DNA from 2 places in the Paenibacillus sp. FSL H7-0323 genome. Region 1 is predicted to be linked to the other one. Evidence: a T-box and tRNA genes for the amino acid it is inferred to sense, from the RefSeq annotation. Region 1 holds a T-box; the other holds one or more tRNA genes.
What was found. A T-box is a leader RNA that pairs with one kind of tRNA and senses whether it is charged. The one in region 1 lies ahead of trpS (tryptophan--tRNA ligase), so its partner is inferred to be a tRNA-Trp.
Positions count from the first base shown of each region.

Region 2: it encodes a tRNA-Trp, which carries the amino acid that the T-box ahead of trpS (tryptophan--tRNA ligase) is inferred to sense. The anticodon was not compared.

Region 1 covers NZ_JBBODB010000001.1:3,828,439-3,835,664, reverse strand. Annotated here, with positions in the region: gene MHH89_RS17415 (DUF2225 domain-containing protein) at 1-196, shown strand, start outside; gene MHH89_RS17410 (hypothetical protein) at 275-505, opposite strand; gene MHH89_RS17405 (YycC family protein) at 502-693, opposite strand; gene MHH89_RS17400 (M3 family oligoendopeptidase) at 812-2,611, shown strand; gene MHH89_RS17395 (O-methyltransferase) at 3,224-3,634, shown strand; gene MHH89_RS17390 (alpha/beta-type small acid-soluble spore protein) at 3,788-4,018, opposite strand; gene MHH89_RS17385 (aldose 1-epimerase) at 4,219-5,193, opposite strand; T-box leader at 5,328-5,567, shown strand; gene trpS (tryptophan--tRNA ligase) at 5,631-6,617, shown strand; gene MHH89_RS17375 (hypothetical protein) at 6,620-6,808, opposite strand; gene MHH89_RS17370 (metal-dependent hydrolase) at 6,914-7,226, opposite strand, start outside.
Region 2 covers NZ_JBBODB010000001.1:3,995,829-4,003,054, reverse strand. Annotated here, with positions in the region: rRNA gene MHH89_RS18110 (16S ribosomal RNA) at 148-1,705, shown strand; rRNA gene MHH89_RS18105 (23S ribosomal RNA) at 1,938-4,863, shown strand; tRNA gene MHH89_RS18100 (tRNA-Asn) at 4,924-4,999, shown strand; tRNA gene MHH89_RS18095 (tRNA-Ser) at 5,003-5,095, shown strand; tRNA gene MHH89_RS18090 (tRNA-Glu) at 5,114-5,188, shown strand; tRNA gene MHH89_RS18085 (tRNA-Val) at 5,244-5,319, shown strand; tRNA gene MHH89_RS18080 (tRNA-Met) at 5,337-5,413, shown strand; tRNA gene MHH89_RS18075 (tRNA-Asp) at 5,439-5,516, shown strand; tRNA gene MHH89_RS18070 (tRNA-Phe) at 5,527-5,602, shown strand; tRNA gene MHH89_RS18065 (tRNA-Thr) at 5,631-5,706, shown strand; tRNA gene MHH89_RS18060 (tRNA-Tyr) at 5,712-5,797, shown strand; tRNA gene MHH89_RS18055 (tRNA-Trp) at 5,804-5,877, shown strand; tRNA gene MHH89_RS18050 (tRNA-His) at 5,901-5,976, shown strand; tRNA gene MHH89_RS18045 (tRNA-His) at 6,020-6,095, shown strand; tRNA gene MHH89_RS18040 (tRNA-Gln) at 6,115-6,189, shown strand; tRNA gene MHH89_RS18035 (tRNA-Gly) at 6,196-6,270, shown strand; tRNA gene MHH89_RS18030 (tRNA-Cys) at 6,280-6,353, shown strand; tRNA gene MHH89_RS18025 (tRNA-Leu) at 6,368-6,446, shown strand; gene MHH89_RS18020 (AraC family transcriptional regulator) at 6,583-7,226, opposite strand, start outside.

The sequences.
Region 1 (7,226 bases):
CGGCGAACTTAATCGGCGGATCGGAGAATACTCAGTGGCTGTAATGTGGTTCTCCCGTCTGATCAATGATCAGAAGATCATGGATGCGGCGATGATTCGAGCGGCACGTGAGCAGTGGGTTATTTTACGGGAGCAAATGCGTGCTGAGGCTCTAGATGTTGAAGTTGATATCGAAGGCTTGTCTTCAAGTTCATAATGTTTGCGAACAACAAAAAGCGCAGAAGAGAATTAAATTCTCCTCTGCGCTTTGTAGAAAGAAAATGTTAGGATTTGCTTATCTGACAGCTCGATCGAACAAAAGGTAATCGCCGTCATTATCTATAACTGTAGGACTGGCGCTGCAGCAGGGGAAGACGAGCAGTTTTTTCTTGCCGTCACGAACGATTTGTAATTCTTTTGGCTTCATAGGCAGAAGCACATTCTCTGAGTTGCAGAATGGACAGTATTGCACATACATATCGCCTAGAATGATGTCATAAGGCCAGGTATGACTAAATGGAATCATTGTGAGTCCTTCCCAGAAGGAGTCTCTTCATTTTCGCCCTCAGTTTGTGGGGGATTTTCTTTTTTGGATAGCTCCGCTATTTTTTGTAGTAAAATATGTTGGGGCATATGCATCAAGTGTTCCAAAGGAACGCCTAGTTGCTTGGATAACGTAATGGCTGTTTCCGGTGAAATTTGTAGTGGCTTCATATGGATGCCCTCCTAAAGTTTATCGGCTATAAATGTTCAGATATCGTTATTCACTTTACCATGGTGTTAAGACAATTACAAAGAAAGTCAAATGAAAGCAAAGGAATGGTGAGTACACATGAAACAACCGTTATCACTGACTTGGGAACTTGATACTATTTTTCCGGGGGGTTCTTCGTCTGCAGAGTTAGAAGGGTTCTTGAGCAAGCTTGAAAAAGATATTTTATCCTTGCAAGGCTTTGTGAAGGATGCTGTGACACCAACGGATGTTGCGTCTACAAAAGCATTGGATGAGGTTATAGCATTGCTTCAGAGCTGTTCAGGAAGACTTGTGGAGGTCACTTCCTTCGCAGACTGTCTAGGCGCTCAGAATCAGATGGACAAGGGTGCGGTAAGGCTGGCGGCCAAAGTGACAAGCATGCGCGCCGGATTCGAAGGGATCAGCTCGCAATTTAGCAATGTACTTCGTCAGACTACGGACAAGGTATGGGCTGAGTGGATGGCTCGTCCAGAGATTGCTCCTTTAACGTTCGTACTGAGCGAGAGCCGTGATTTGGCCCGTGAGAAGATGAGCCCTGAGCTGGAAAGCTTAGCGTTGGAATTAGCTGTTGACGGATATCATGGATGGAGCGGGCACTATGATACGATTGTGAGCTCGATCAAGATCCCATTTGAGGATGAAGAAGGAACAAAGCTGCTATCTGCTGGCCAAGCTTTTAATAAGCTGGATGATCCAGATCCAAAAGTGCGTCAAACGATGTTCCATAAATGGGAAGAGGCTTGGACTGAAGCGGCAGATAATTGCGCGGATACCTTAAATCACTTAGCAGGCTTCCGCCTGAAGCTCTATAAGGGCAGAGGCTGGGACGATGTTCTGAAAGATCCGCTCAGCATCAATCGTATGACACAGGACACCTTAAATACGATGTGGGACGTGATTACGAATAGCAAACCTGTACTTGTGTCCTACCTTCAGCGTAAAGCCAAGCTGCTGGGGCTGGATTCTCTCTCATGGGTCGATGTCGAAGCTCCTGTAGGCAAATCCTCCGGCAAGATCCCTTATGATCAAGCTGCGAAGGATATCGTCACACAGTTCCGTAAATTTAGTCCTAAGATGGCTGAGTTTGCAGAGCGTGCCTTTGATAATAACTGGATCGAGGTTGAGGATCGTAATGGCAAACGCCCTGGTGGATTCTGTACTTCCTTCCCTGAGAGTAAAGAATCACGGATATTCATGACTTACAGCGGCACACCTTCCAATGTTTCAACATTGGCCCATGAGCTGGGACATGCTTATCATTCCTACCTGCTTGATGATCAACCTGTATTTAATCAGAATTATGCAATGAACGTTGCAGAGACCGCTTCAACCTTTGCAGAAGTGATTGTATCTGATGCTCAGGTTAAAGCTGCGGGCAATGCAGAGGAGAAGCTGGCTCTGCTTGAAACGAAGATACAGAACAGTGTGGCATTCTTTATGAACATTCACGCTCGATTCTTGTTCGAGACTCGCTTTTATGAGAAACGTAAGGAAGGTCTTGTAAATGCTGAGGAACTGTCCGCTCTGATGGTGGAAGCACAGAAAGAAGCTTTCTGTGGTGTGCTTTCTGAATACCATCCTCACTTCTGGGCGTCGAAGCTGCATTTCTATATCACAGATGTACCTTTCTATAATTTCCCGTACACCGTTGGTTATATGTTCAGTACAGGCTTATATCGTCTGGCATTACAAGAGGGAGCTTCCTTTGCAGACAAATACGATAGCTTGTTGCAGGATACCGGCGTGATGACATTGGAGGATTTGGTGCTCAAACATTTGGGTGTGGATCTGACAAAACCGGATTTCTGGCAAGGAGCTACAGATCTGATCGTGGCTGATATTAACGAGTTCTTGGAGATGACAGAGCATTTAGCGTGAAATGTCTAAAATAAGACAAATTTCAGGACACAAAAAATAACGGAATTTCAGTGTGAACACGCAAAGACCCCGGTTAAGGGGTCTTTTTTTAATGCTTAAATGTCGAAAACCCCCGGTTTATAAAAATTAATATACGAATGATCCATGAATTTTGCGCATTACTAGGGATAATAACCCAATTTTGTAGAATAATGTTGTTTGACGTATTTAAGGGGTCTATAATGAGCCTTGAGCCTTATAAAAGGCTTGCATGGAAGACAAATGAGCTCAGCTCAAAAAGCTTAAGTAAGCGCTTACTAAGCCGATTTGTACGAAGTAAACTCGAAGTAGCTAAGCTCACAAAACGATATAAATCGAACCAGAAACTTGGGAAAAGGGGAAGGAGTGGCGGAGGGGAATTTTGGAACTGTAAGAGCGGGAGCGACTGCCTTTGTCTCCGAATTTCACCCGCTATACGCGTAAGAATTCAAGAAATTTGGAGACAACAGCGGCTGGAAGTCCAAACATTCCCCGCAGTAGCGACGGACCCTTAGCCCAAATATTTAGGGTTCGATTTATAAGACGAAGTAAACTCGAAGTAGCTAAGCTCACAAAACTTTTAGGAGGAAAGATATGCTTAAGACAGAACAGCTATCATTAGCAAGACAGATGGATTTGGTGTTTAGGGAACTGCAAGAGGAATTGTCAGGACTATCTTCCGGTACGGTATTTGTGCAAATACGAAATAATACCATTGGCAAATTCGGCATACGTCATCATCCTTTAGCCGGTCGGGGGGGTGGATTCACAGAAGTGAAGGAAGGAATAACGGAGAGCCAGCTGTCTTCTTTTCGTCTAATGGCACTGGAGAGTCTGAAATACAAACGCCGTTGGACTCATGGTGAGATCAGCTATGAATTCGCTATAAGACAGGGCAAGCTAATCGTAGATGCTACGCTGGAGTCTAATTATAATATGGCGAATCTGATGATTCGATCTCCCCGTAATGCTTACGCCGAGAGTGCTGATCAATTTTTAAGTTAAACGTTTTACATAAAAATTGTTTGCAGCTGGGACTATAGGCTATAAATTAGAAAAACCCCCCACAGCTTCTAGAAGAAGTGTGAGAGGTTTGAAAGCTAGTCGGCAATAGGCTTTTTAAGACCTCTGCCGGATAAAACACTTAAGATAACGATGTTACTGACGACCGGACAGTTGTTGTTCTGCCAGTTGTACTAGACGTTTAGTGATGTAACCTCCCAAAGAACCAGTTTCGCGGGAAGTGTAGTTCCCGTAATAACCGTCAGCTGGGATCGTTACTCCAAGCTCTTGTGCTGCTTCATATTTCAATTGTTGCAACGCTGCATTTGCTTGAGGAACTACAAGGTTATTGGAACGGCTGCTACGACCTTGACCTGCTTGACCCATGTGTGTCACCTCCTTCGCCCGTTGTGAAGATAGTATGAGCGCTAAGAGGCTAATTCATGCATGCTATCGAAAGGTTTTAAGGATGGTAATTATTAGTCGATTAAAAGTAAGGGTAGAAAGCCCAAATAACTAAGCTCGCACAAAAAATCGGCCTTCTCTTACGTAAACGCAAGGGAAGACCGATATAATGTATATCTGCTTTAATTCTCGGGATAGATCATTTCCAGCATAGTGGACAGCTCAAGACTTTGACCTGGTTCTACCTTCAGCAAGCCCGTGAAGGAAGGGTCATCGGAAACGTTAGGAGCATCCGGGAGCCAGGTGTAAGGTTCGATGCACAGAAATTGATCGGCCGGCCCTTTGGTATACAGGACCCAGTGGCGGAAATGATTCTCGTCAGCTGTATAACGAAGACCATAACCATCATCGCGTAATAGCAAGGCTTCTACGGGCTGCTTGTCACCAATACGTAGAGCAGTATCAAAATTAGTTCCCTGGAGGTTGATTCCAGAGTTTAGTGAATCTAGATCACCAAGTGGAATTAGATTGCCGCTAGGGAGCAATTCATCGTTTAGTTCATAAATGCTGTTTACGGGCAGCTTGAGATTCCAGCGTTCAGGTTCTCCATCGATCATAAACCAGGTGTGATAACCGATCCCAAAGGGAATACGATGATCGCCGAGATTTGTAACCTTTAAAGTCTGGCTGAGCCGGGAATCCTGAAGCCTGAATGTCATTTCGAATTTGAGTGGAATGGGAAATTGCTCCATCCAGTGCGGATCATCTTCAGTAAGGAATTCAGTAGTGACTGCACAACCGTCCTCGTCTTCTTCAATATCGCTGACACACCAGGATTGAGTCCGGTGTAGACCATGGATATGATTGTCACCAGCGGTATTCTGGTCAAATTGATAACTTGTACCCTCGAATTGAAATTTTCCTTTACGAATTCTTCCGGGTGGAATTAAGAGCGGGATGCCAAAATGGTAAGGTTTTTGCATAAAGAAAGCTTGATCGCTTTCATCAGGCCGCCGCAGAATTTCCCGTTGTTCTTTTACATCAAACAATGAAATCACGTTGTTTCCTAGTCGCGGCAAAAGCGTGACTTCCAGTTCGCGGCTGTGCAAAATATAAGTATCATAACCGCCCCACTGCCCTTTGGTCACCTGTTTCATGAGATATGCTCCTTTATCGTAACTGTAATCGAATAGAACATGGATAACCTTATCATAACAGATTTATGCGGAAGTGGTTAAGTGATTTGACAACTTCTCTTTATGGTTCTATGATGAAGGCATTAAATTATGATGAGAATGTGATGACGGGGACAAGTAGACAGGAAATGCACCTTCAGAAAGCCGGTGGTTGATGCGAACCGGTAGGACACTCCTGATGAATGGACCCCTGAGCGCCGCGCTTGAACGGGAGCAAGATGCCCTAGTAGACCGGCCGGATCTTCCCCGTTAACGGAAGACTAAGGCTGTTTCCCTTTGACTATACAAAGGTTAAGCAGCGAATAAGGGTGGCACCACGGTCTCACGTCCCTTGCGGATGAGGCTTTTTTTGCGTTCTCGGAAATCGGAAATTACATCTAACGGAGGTCTATATTATGTTGAAAAAAGTAATGTCAGGCATACAACCGAGCGGTTCTCTAACTTTGGGTAACTATATCGGAGCGCTGAAAAATTTTGTGAAGCTGCAAGACGATCATCAATGTTTCTTTATGGTTGTCGATATGCATGCGATCACCGTTGCTCAAGATCCTGCGGCACTGCGTGAGCAGTCTGAAGCTGTAGCTGCACTCTTTATCGCGGCAGGAATTGATCCTGTGCGTTCGAATGTATATATGCAGTCTCATGTGCCTCAGCATGCGGAATTGGGCTGGATCATGACTACGCTGACGGCAATGGGCGAGCTTGAGCGTATGACACAGTTCAAAGATAAATCATCAGGTAAGGATTCGGTTGGCGCGGGCCTATTCGTATATCCTTCTTTAATGGCAGCAGATATTCTTGTTTATAATGCGGATCTTGTGCCAGTAGGTGAAGATCAGAAGCAGCACTTGGAGTTGACCCGTGATTTAGCTGGCCGATTCAATAACCGTTTTGGCGAATTCTTTACGATTCCTGAACCGTATATCCCTGAAGTGGGCGCACGCATTATGTCTCTGGATGATGGCACTAAAAAAATGAGCAAGAGCAGCCCGAATGCAGGCAGCTATATTGCCCTGTTGGATTCGCCGGATGTGATCCGTAAAAAAATCAGCCGCGCAACGACTGATTCTGGACGTGAAGTGATCTTTGATCCGGCTAACAAGCCAGAGATCAGTAACTTGATGAGTATTTACTCGGAATGTTCTGGAATGTCCCTTCAGCAAATTGCCGATCGTTATGAGGGACAAATGTATGGTGGCTTTAAGAAGGATCTTGGGGAAGTGGTTGTATCCACACTTGAGCCTTTGCAACAAAGATATCATGAAATTCGCAGTTCAGGTGCGATCACTGATATTCTTGCCGAAGGTGCTGAACGCGCACGTATTGTTGCAGCTGAGACGTTGAATGGCGTAAAAGAGCGGATGGGCTTTCTGCCAGCTCGTTAATCTTAGTCAGAGCTTAAGCTTTCCTGTTTGCGTCTAATTCTGGCTTTGAGGATAAATCCCCAGCCAATATTCATTACGCAAAGAAAACCAAGCAGAAGTGCCAGCCAGAAGCTATAGCTGATCGCGATTGAAGCGGCAGTGAGAATAAGAATAGAAGAACAAGCGAACCAAAGTGAGAGTCCTTTACCCATTAAGAGCCTTCCTTTCCGTGTCTGCTAAAATGAATCCCGGAGTATTATAAAATACTCCGGGATTTTTTGTGATTATAGAATAGATCTCTCAGTAAGTCTACAGTTTCATCGTAAAGAACCAGGGTCGATGGAGAATCGTTTGTCGAGCTTATCACTGCTAAGCCAGCCTACATAAGTATTTAAAGGTTTATATTGGTTATCCATAACTAATACAGCCACAAAAGGGTATTGTTTGCGGTGTAAATAACGAACGTCTCCCCAACGCACCATATATCCTGAAGGAAGCTCCTCCACTTCGGCAACCGCATAAGAGGTGAAATATAGAAAGGACTGAATATCTGGATGCGACTTGGATATTTCCACAGCGGGATGATTCGAGCAGACCGCATGTTTGAACCATTCCAGGCGGTTGTTCAGT
Region 2 (7,226 bases), 170 kb from region 1:
GCTGAACAACGCATCGACGAAATGAACAGCTTGATCTTTGAAAACTGAACAACGAGTGAGTAGGAAATCACGTAAGTGAAATCCAAAATTAGAGAATTAATTTTCTCGTCAGATGTTTCAAAATGAGCATATCGCTCTTTTCAATACTAATTGGAGAGTTTGATCCTGGCTCAGGACGAACGCTGGCGGCGTGCCTAATACATGCAAGTCGAGCGGAGTTACTTTGAAAGCTTGCTTTCAAAGTAACTTAGCGGCGGACGGGTGAGTAACACGTAGGCAACCTGCCCTTCAGACTGGGATAACTACCGGAAACGGTAGCTAATACCGGATAATTTCTTTTTTCTCCTGAGAGAAGAATGAAAGACGGAGCAATCTGTCACTGAGGGATGGGCCTGCGGCGCATTAGCTAGTTGGTGGGGTAACGGCCCACCAAGGCGACGATGCGTAGCCGACCTGAGAGGGTGAACGGCCACACTGGGACTGAGACACGGCCCAGACTCCTACGGGAGGCAGCAGTAGGGAATCTTCCGCAATGGGCGAAAGCCTGACGGAGCAACGCCGCGTGAGTGATGAAGGTTTTCGGATCGTAAAGCTCTGTTGCCAGGGAAGAACGTCCGGTAGAGTAACTGCTACCGGAGTGACGGTACCTGAGAAGAAAGCCCCGGCTAACTACGTGCCAGCAGCCGCGGTAATACGTAGGGGGCAAGCGTTGTCCGGAATTATTGGGCGTAAAGCGCGCGCAGGCGGCTATTTAAGTCTGGTGTTTAAACCTTGGGCTCAACCTGAGGTCGCACTGGAAACTGGGTGGCTTGAGTACAGAAGAGGAAAGTGGAATTCCACGTGTAGCGGTGAAATGCGTAGATATGTGGAGGAACACCAGTGGCGAAGGCGACTTTCTGGGCTGTAACTGACGCTGAGGCGCGAAAGCGTGGGGAGCAAACAGGATTAGATACCCTGGTAGTCCACGCCGTAAACGATGAGTGCTAGGTGTTAGGGGTTTCGATACCCTTGGTGCCGAAGTTAACACAGTAAGCACTCCGCCTGGGGAGTACGGTCGCAAGACTGAAACTCAAAGGAATTGACGGGGACCCGCACAAGCAGTGGAGTATGTGGTTTAATTCGAAGCAACGCGAAGAACCTTACCAGGTCTTGACATCCCTCTGAATCTGCTAGAGATAGCAGCGGCCTTCGGGACAGAGGAGACAGGTGGTGCATGGTTGTCGTCAGCTCGTGTCGTGAGATGTTGGGTTAAGTCCCGCAACGAGCGCAACCCTTAACTTTAGTTGCCAGCAGGTAATGCTGGGCACTCTAGAGTGACTGCCGGTGACAAACCGGAGGAAGGTGGGGATGACGTCAAATCATCATGCCCCTTATGACCTGGGCTACACACGTACTACAATGGCCGGTACAACGGGAAGCGAAGCCGCGAGGTGGAGCCAATCCCATCAAAGCCGGTCTCAGTTCGGATTGCAGGCTGCAACTCGCCTGCATGAAGTCGGAATTGCTAGTAATCGCGGATCAGCATGCCGCGGTGAATACGTTCCCGGGTCTTGTACACACCGCCCGTCACACCACGAGAGTTTACAACACCCGAAGTCGGTGGGGTAACCCGCAAGGGAGCCAGCCGCCGAAGGTGGGGTAGATGATTGGGGTGAAGTCGTAACAAGGTAGCCGTATCGGAAGGTGCGGCTGGATCACCTCCTTTCTATGGAGAATCGTTCTCTGCAATGAGAACATTCAAATCGGAAGCTCAGCTTCCAAAACTCAGGTTTAGGCCTGTTACTCACTCGTTGCTCAGTTTTGAGAGTTTAAGCTCTCAAGTAAGACTTGATCCTTGAAAACTGGATACCGAAACGAATTTGCGTTTTAGAACATCTTTTAGCAACTTGTGTAAACAAGTAAATGTTATTAGTGAGATTTTTCTTCGGAAGAATCAAGGTTAAGCTAATAAGAGCACACGGAGGATGCCTAGGCGCCAGGAGCCGACGAAGGACGTGGCGAACAACGAAACTGCCTCGGGGAGCTGTAAGCAAGCTTTGATCCGGGGGTGTCCGAATGGGGAAACCCAGCTGTGGTAATTCGCAGTTACTCATACCTGAATACATAGGGTGTGTAGAGGCAGACCAGGGGAACTGAAACATCTAAGTACCCTGAGGAAGAGAAAACAATAGTGATTCCGTCAGTAGCGGCGAGCGAACGCGGAACAGCCTAAACCTAAGAGCTTGCTCTTAGGGGTTGTGGGACGTCTCACATGGAGTTACAAAGGAATATGGTAGGTGAAGAGGTCTGGAAAGGCCCGCGATAGAGGTAAAAGCCCTGTAACCTAAACTGTGTTCTCTCCGAGACGGATCCCGAGTAGTGCGGGGCACGTGAAACCCCGTATGAATCCAGCAGGACCATCTGCTAAGGCTAAATACTACCTGGCGACCGATAGTGAAACAGTACCGTGAGGGAAAGGTGAAAAGCACCCCGGAAGGGGAGTGAAATAGAACCTGAAACCGTGTGCTTACAAAAAGTCAGAGCCCTATTAATGGGTGATGGCGTGCCTTTTGTAGAATGAACCGGCGAGTTACGTTTAACATGCAAGGTTAAGCCGAGAAGGTGGAGCCGCAGCGAAAGCGAGTCTGAATAGGGCGAATTAGTATGTGGACGTAGACCCGAAACCGTGTGATCTACCCCTGTCCAGGGTGAAGGTGCGGTAACACGCACTGGAGGCCCGAACCCACGTACGTTGAAAAGTGCGGGGATGAGGTGGGGGTAGCGGAGAAATTCCAATCGAACTCGGAGATAGCTGGTTCTCCCCGAAATAGCTTTAGGGCTAGCCTCGGTATAAGAGTAGTGGAGGTAGAGCACTGATTGGGTGCGGGGTCCGCAAGGATTACCAAGCTCAGTCAAACTCCGAATGCCATATACTTATTGCCGGGAGTCAGACAGTGAGTGCTAAGATCCATTGTCAAAAGGGAAACAGCCCAGACCATCAGCTAAGGTCCCCAAGTGTGTGTTAAGTGGGAAAGGATGTGGAGTTGCACAGACAACCAGGATGTTGGCTTAGAAGCAGCCACCATTGAAAGAGTGCGTAATAGCTCACTGGTCGAGTGACTCTGCGCCGAAAATGTAACGGGGCTAAACACACCACCGAAGCTATGGCTAGATACTATGTATCTGGGGTAGGGGAGCGTTGTGTAGGGGTTGAAGGTGTACTGAAAAGAGCGCTGGACACTACACAAGTGAGAATGCCGGTATGAGTAACGAAAAGATCAGTGAGAATCTGATCCGCCGAAAGCCCAAGGTTTCCTGAGGAAGGCTCGTCCGCTCAGGGTAAGTCGGGACCTAAGGCGAGGCCGAAAGGCGTAGTCGAAGGACAACAGTTTGAAATTACTGTACCACCGTAATCCGCTATGAGCGATGGGGTGACGCAGGAGGGTAGTGACGCGGACTGATGGATGTCCGTCTAAGCAGTGAGGCTGATGTGTAGGCAAATCCGCACATCGTTAAGGCTAGGCTGTGATGGGGAGCGAAAATTATAGTAGCGAAGGTCATGATCTCACACTGCCAAGAAAAGCCTCTAGCCAGGAGAAGGTGCCCGTACCGCAAACCGACACAGGTAGGCGAGAAGAGAATTCTAAGGCGCGCGGAAGAACTCTCGTTAAGGAACTCGGCAAAATGACCCCGTAACTTCGGGAGAAGGGGTGCCCCGGTAGTGTGAATAGCACGAGGGGGCCGCAGTGAAAAGGCCCAAGCGACTGTTTAGCAAAAACACAGGTCTGTGCGAAGCCGCAAGGCGAAGTATACGGGCTGACGCCTGCCCGGTGCTGGAAGGTTAAGGGGAGTGGTTAGGGGTAACCCGAAGCTATGAACCGAAGCCCCAGTAAACGGCGGCCGTAACTATAACGGTCCTAAGGTAGCGAAATTCCTTGTCAGGTAAATTCTGACCCGCACGAATGGCGTAACGACTTGGGCGCTGTCTCAACGAGAGATCCGGTGAAATTTTAATACCTGTGAAGATGCAGGTTACCCGCGACAAGACGGAAAGACCCCATGGAGCTTTACTGCAGCTTGATATTGAATTTGGGTACGATCTGTACAGGATAGGTGGGAGCCGTAGAAATCGGAGCGCAAGCTTCGGTGGAGGCGCCGTTGGGATACCACCCTGATCGTATCTAGGTTCTAACCTAGTACCCTTACCGGGTACGGGGACCGTGTCAGGCGGGCAGTTTGACTGGGGCGGTCGCCTCCTAAAGAGTAACGGAGGCGTTCCAAGGTTCCCTCAGAATGGTTGGAAATCATTCGCAGAGTGCAAAGGCATAAGGGAGCTTGACTGCGAGACCTACAAGTCGAGCAGGGACGAAAGTCGGACTTAGTGATCCGGTGGTACCGCATGGAAGGGCCATCGCTCAACGGATAAAAGCTACCCTGGGGATAACAGGCTTATCTCCCCCAAGAGTCCACATCGACGGGGAGGTTTGGCACCTCGATGTCGGCTCATCGCATCCTGGGGCTGAAGTAGGTCCCAAGGGTTGGGCTGTTCGCCCATTAAAGCGGTACGCGAGCTGGGTTCAGAACGTCGTGAGACAGTTCGGTCCCTATCTGTCGTGGGCGCAGGAAATTTGAGAGGAGCTGTCCTTAGTACGAGAGGACCGGGATGGACGTACCGCTGGTGCACCAGTTGTTCCGCCAGGAGCATGGCTGGGTAGCTACGTACGGACGGGATAAGCGCTGAAAGCATCTAAGCGTGAAGCCCCCCTCAAGATGAGATTTCCCAATTAGTAAGACCCCTTGAAGACGACGAGGTAGATAGGTTGGAGGTGGAAGTGCAGCAATGCATGGAGCTGACCAATACTAATCGGTCGAGGGCTTATCCTATACTTAGAATGCAAATTCGTTTCGGATTCAGTTTTCAGGCATCAAGCCTGGTATGAATATTCCCTGATAGCTCAGTTGGTAGAGCACTCGACTGTTAATCGAGTTGTCACAGGTTCGAGTCCTGTTCGGGGAGCCATATGGAGAGGTGTCCGAGTTTGGCCGAAGGAGCACGATTGGAAATCGTGTAGGCGCCACAAGCGTCTCGAGGGTTCGAATCCCTCTCTCTCCGCCACAAATTTTTAATTAGTATGGCCCGTTGGTCAAGGGGTTAAGACACCTCCCTTTCACGGAGGTAACATGGGTTCGAATCCCATACGGGTCACCAAATTTTCACTTGATTTATCCTAGTGGACTTTGGTACAATAACAATTGTTGTTTATGGAGGCTTAGCTCAGCTGGGAGAGCATCTGCCTTACAAGCAGAGGGTCGGGGGTTCGATCCCCTCAGCCTCCACCATAACACTTTCTTACTGACGCGGGGTGGAGCAGCCCGGTAGCTCGTCGGGCTCATAACCCGAAGGCCGCAGGTTCAAATCCTGCCCCCGCAACCAATTAACTTAAGCAATTATATCTTTTGGAACCGTGGTGTAGTTGGCCTAACATGCCTGCCTGTCACGCAGGAGATCGCGGGTTCGAATCCCGTCGGTTCCGCCATTTTCATCATGGCTCGGTAGCTCAGTCGGTAGAGCAGAGGACTGAAAATCCTCGTGTCGGCGGTTCGATTCCGTCCCGAGCCACCATTTATCATCACAAAAGAATGAGTGCCATGCCGGTGTAGCTCAATTGGTAGAGCAACTGACTTGTAATCAGTAGGTTGGGGGTTCAAGTCCTCTCGCCGGCACCATCCTTGGAGGATTAGCGAAGTGGCCAAACGCATCAGACTGTAAATCTGCTCACGTGAGTGTTCGGTGGTTCGAATCCATCATCCTCCACCAGTTTTTAGGGGCATAGTTTAAAGGTAGAACAACGGTCTCCAAAACCGTTGGTGTGGGTTCAATTCCTGCTGCCCCTGCCAAGTTCTTTCTAAAGTTTAATATGGCGGCCGTGGCGAAGGGGTTAACGCACCGGATTGTGGTTCCGGCATTCGTGGGTTCGAGACCCATCGGCCGCCCCATTTACTTTAAAATGAATAATGGCAACAATATCAACTTAATATGGCGACTGTGGCGAAGGGGTTAACGCACCGGATTGTGGTTCCGGCATTCGTGGGTTCGAGACCCATCAGTCGCCCCATTTTACTTTAAAATGTTATTGGGGATTAGCCAAGCGGTAAGGCAACGGACTTTGACTCCGTCACTCATAGGTTCGAATCCTATATCCCCAGCCATTTTATGCGGACGTGGCTCAGCGGTAGAGCATCGCCTTGCCAAGGCGAGGGTCGCGGGTTCGATTCCCGTCGTCCGCTCCAAGTTTTCATGGCGCCATAGCCAAGTGGTAAGGCAAAGCTCTGCAAAAGCTTTATCCCCAGTTCAAATCTGGGTGGCGCCTCCATTTAGTTCATATGTGCCGGCGTGGCGGAATGGCAGACGCGCTCGACTCAAAATCGAGTGGGAAACCGTGGAGGTTCGAGTCCTCTCGCCGGTATCTTAAAAAGGTTTGTAAGAATGCTTTTATAAGCAGTCTTACAAACCTTTTTTCTTTATGTCCTTGGGTTTACAGCAGTAAGCCGTTGAATAGAGAGTCTCTCTATTTCAACGGCTTTTTTTAATCTGATTAGTGATTAACCTGATTGATTATTAATGCGGAATGCTCGCGGAGTAAGACCTATTTCTCGTTTAAACATATTGCAGAATTGGGCATCGTTCACAAAACCTGCAGCAGCGGATACTTCAGAGATTTGCATCTGAGTATGACGTAATAGAGATTTTGCATAATCCAGGCGTTTTAACAGCAAATACCGCAGGGGTGAAGACCCGAAACGTTCTTTAAATAGATGGCGAAAACGATCGTAACTATATCCGGACATTTCTGATAGTGTTTCGACGGACAATTTATGGCGATAATGCTCATTCATATAATTAAGGACATATTGTACTCGATCTTCTGTTGGGGATTGATATCCAGAGGCACTAAGAAGCCTCATAAGATGGACGGTAATCTCGCTCATTTGTAGGTTTAGAAGCTCAGAGAATCCGTCTTGCTTGCGTGTAAACTCTGCTTTCATTCGCAGCAGGATTTGAAGAACGGTCTGATCTTTATCATCTTCATATACGCCGAGCAGATTACTCATATTAGGGTGTTCCGAGTGGAAGCCTACAAATAATACATTTGCATCCTCACGGTGGTGCTCGTCATGTTTATGATTGGGTGGCACAAGCGCGAAAGAAGAGGAGCGAAAATGGTAACTTCGTGGGCCAACATTGG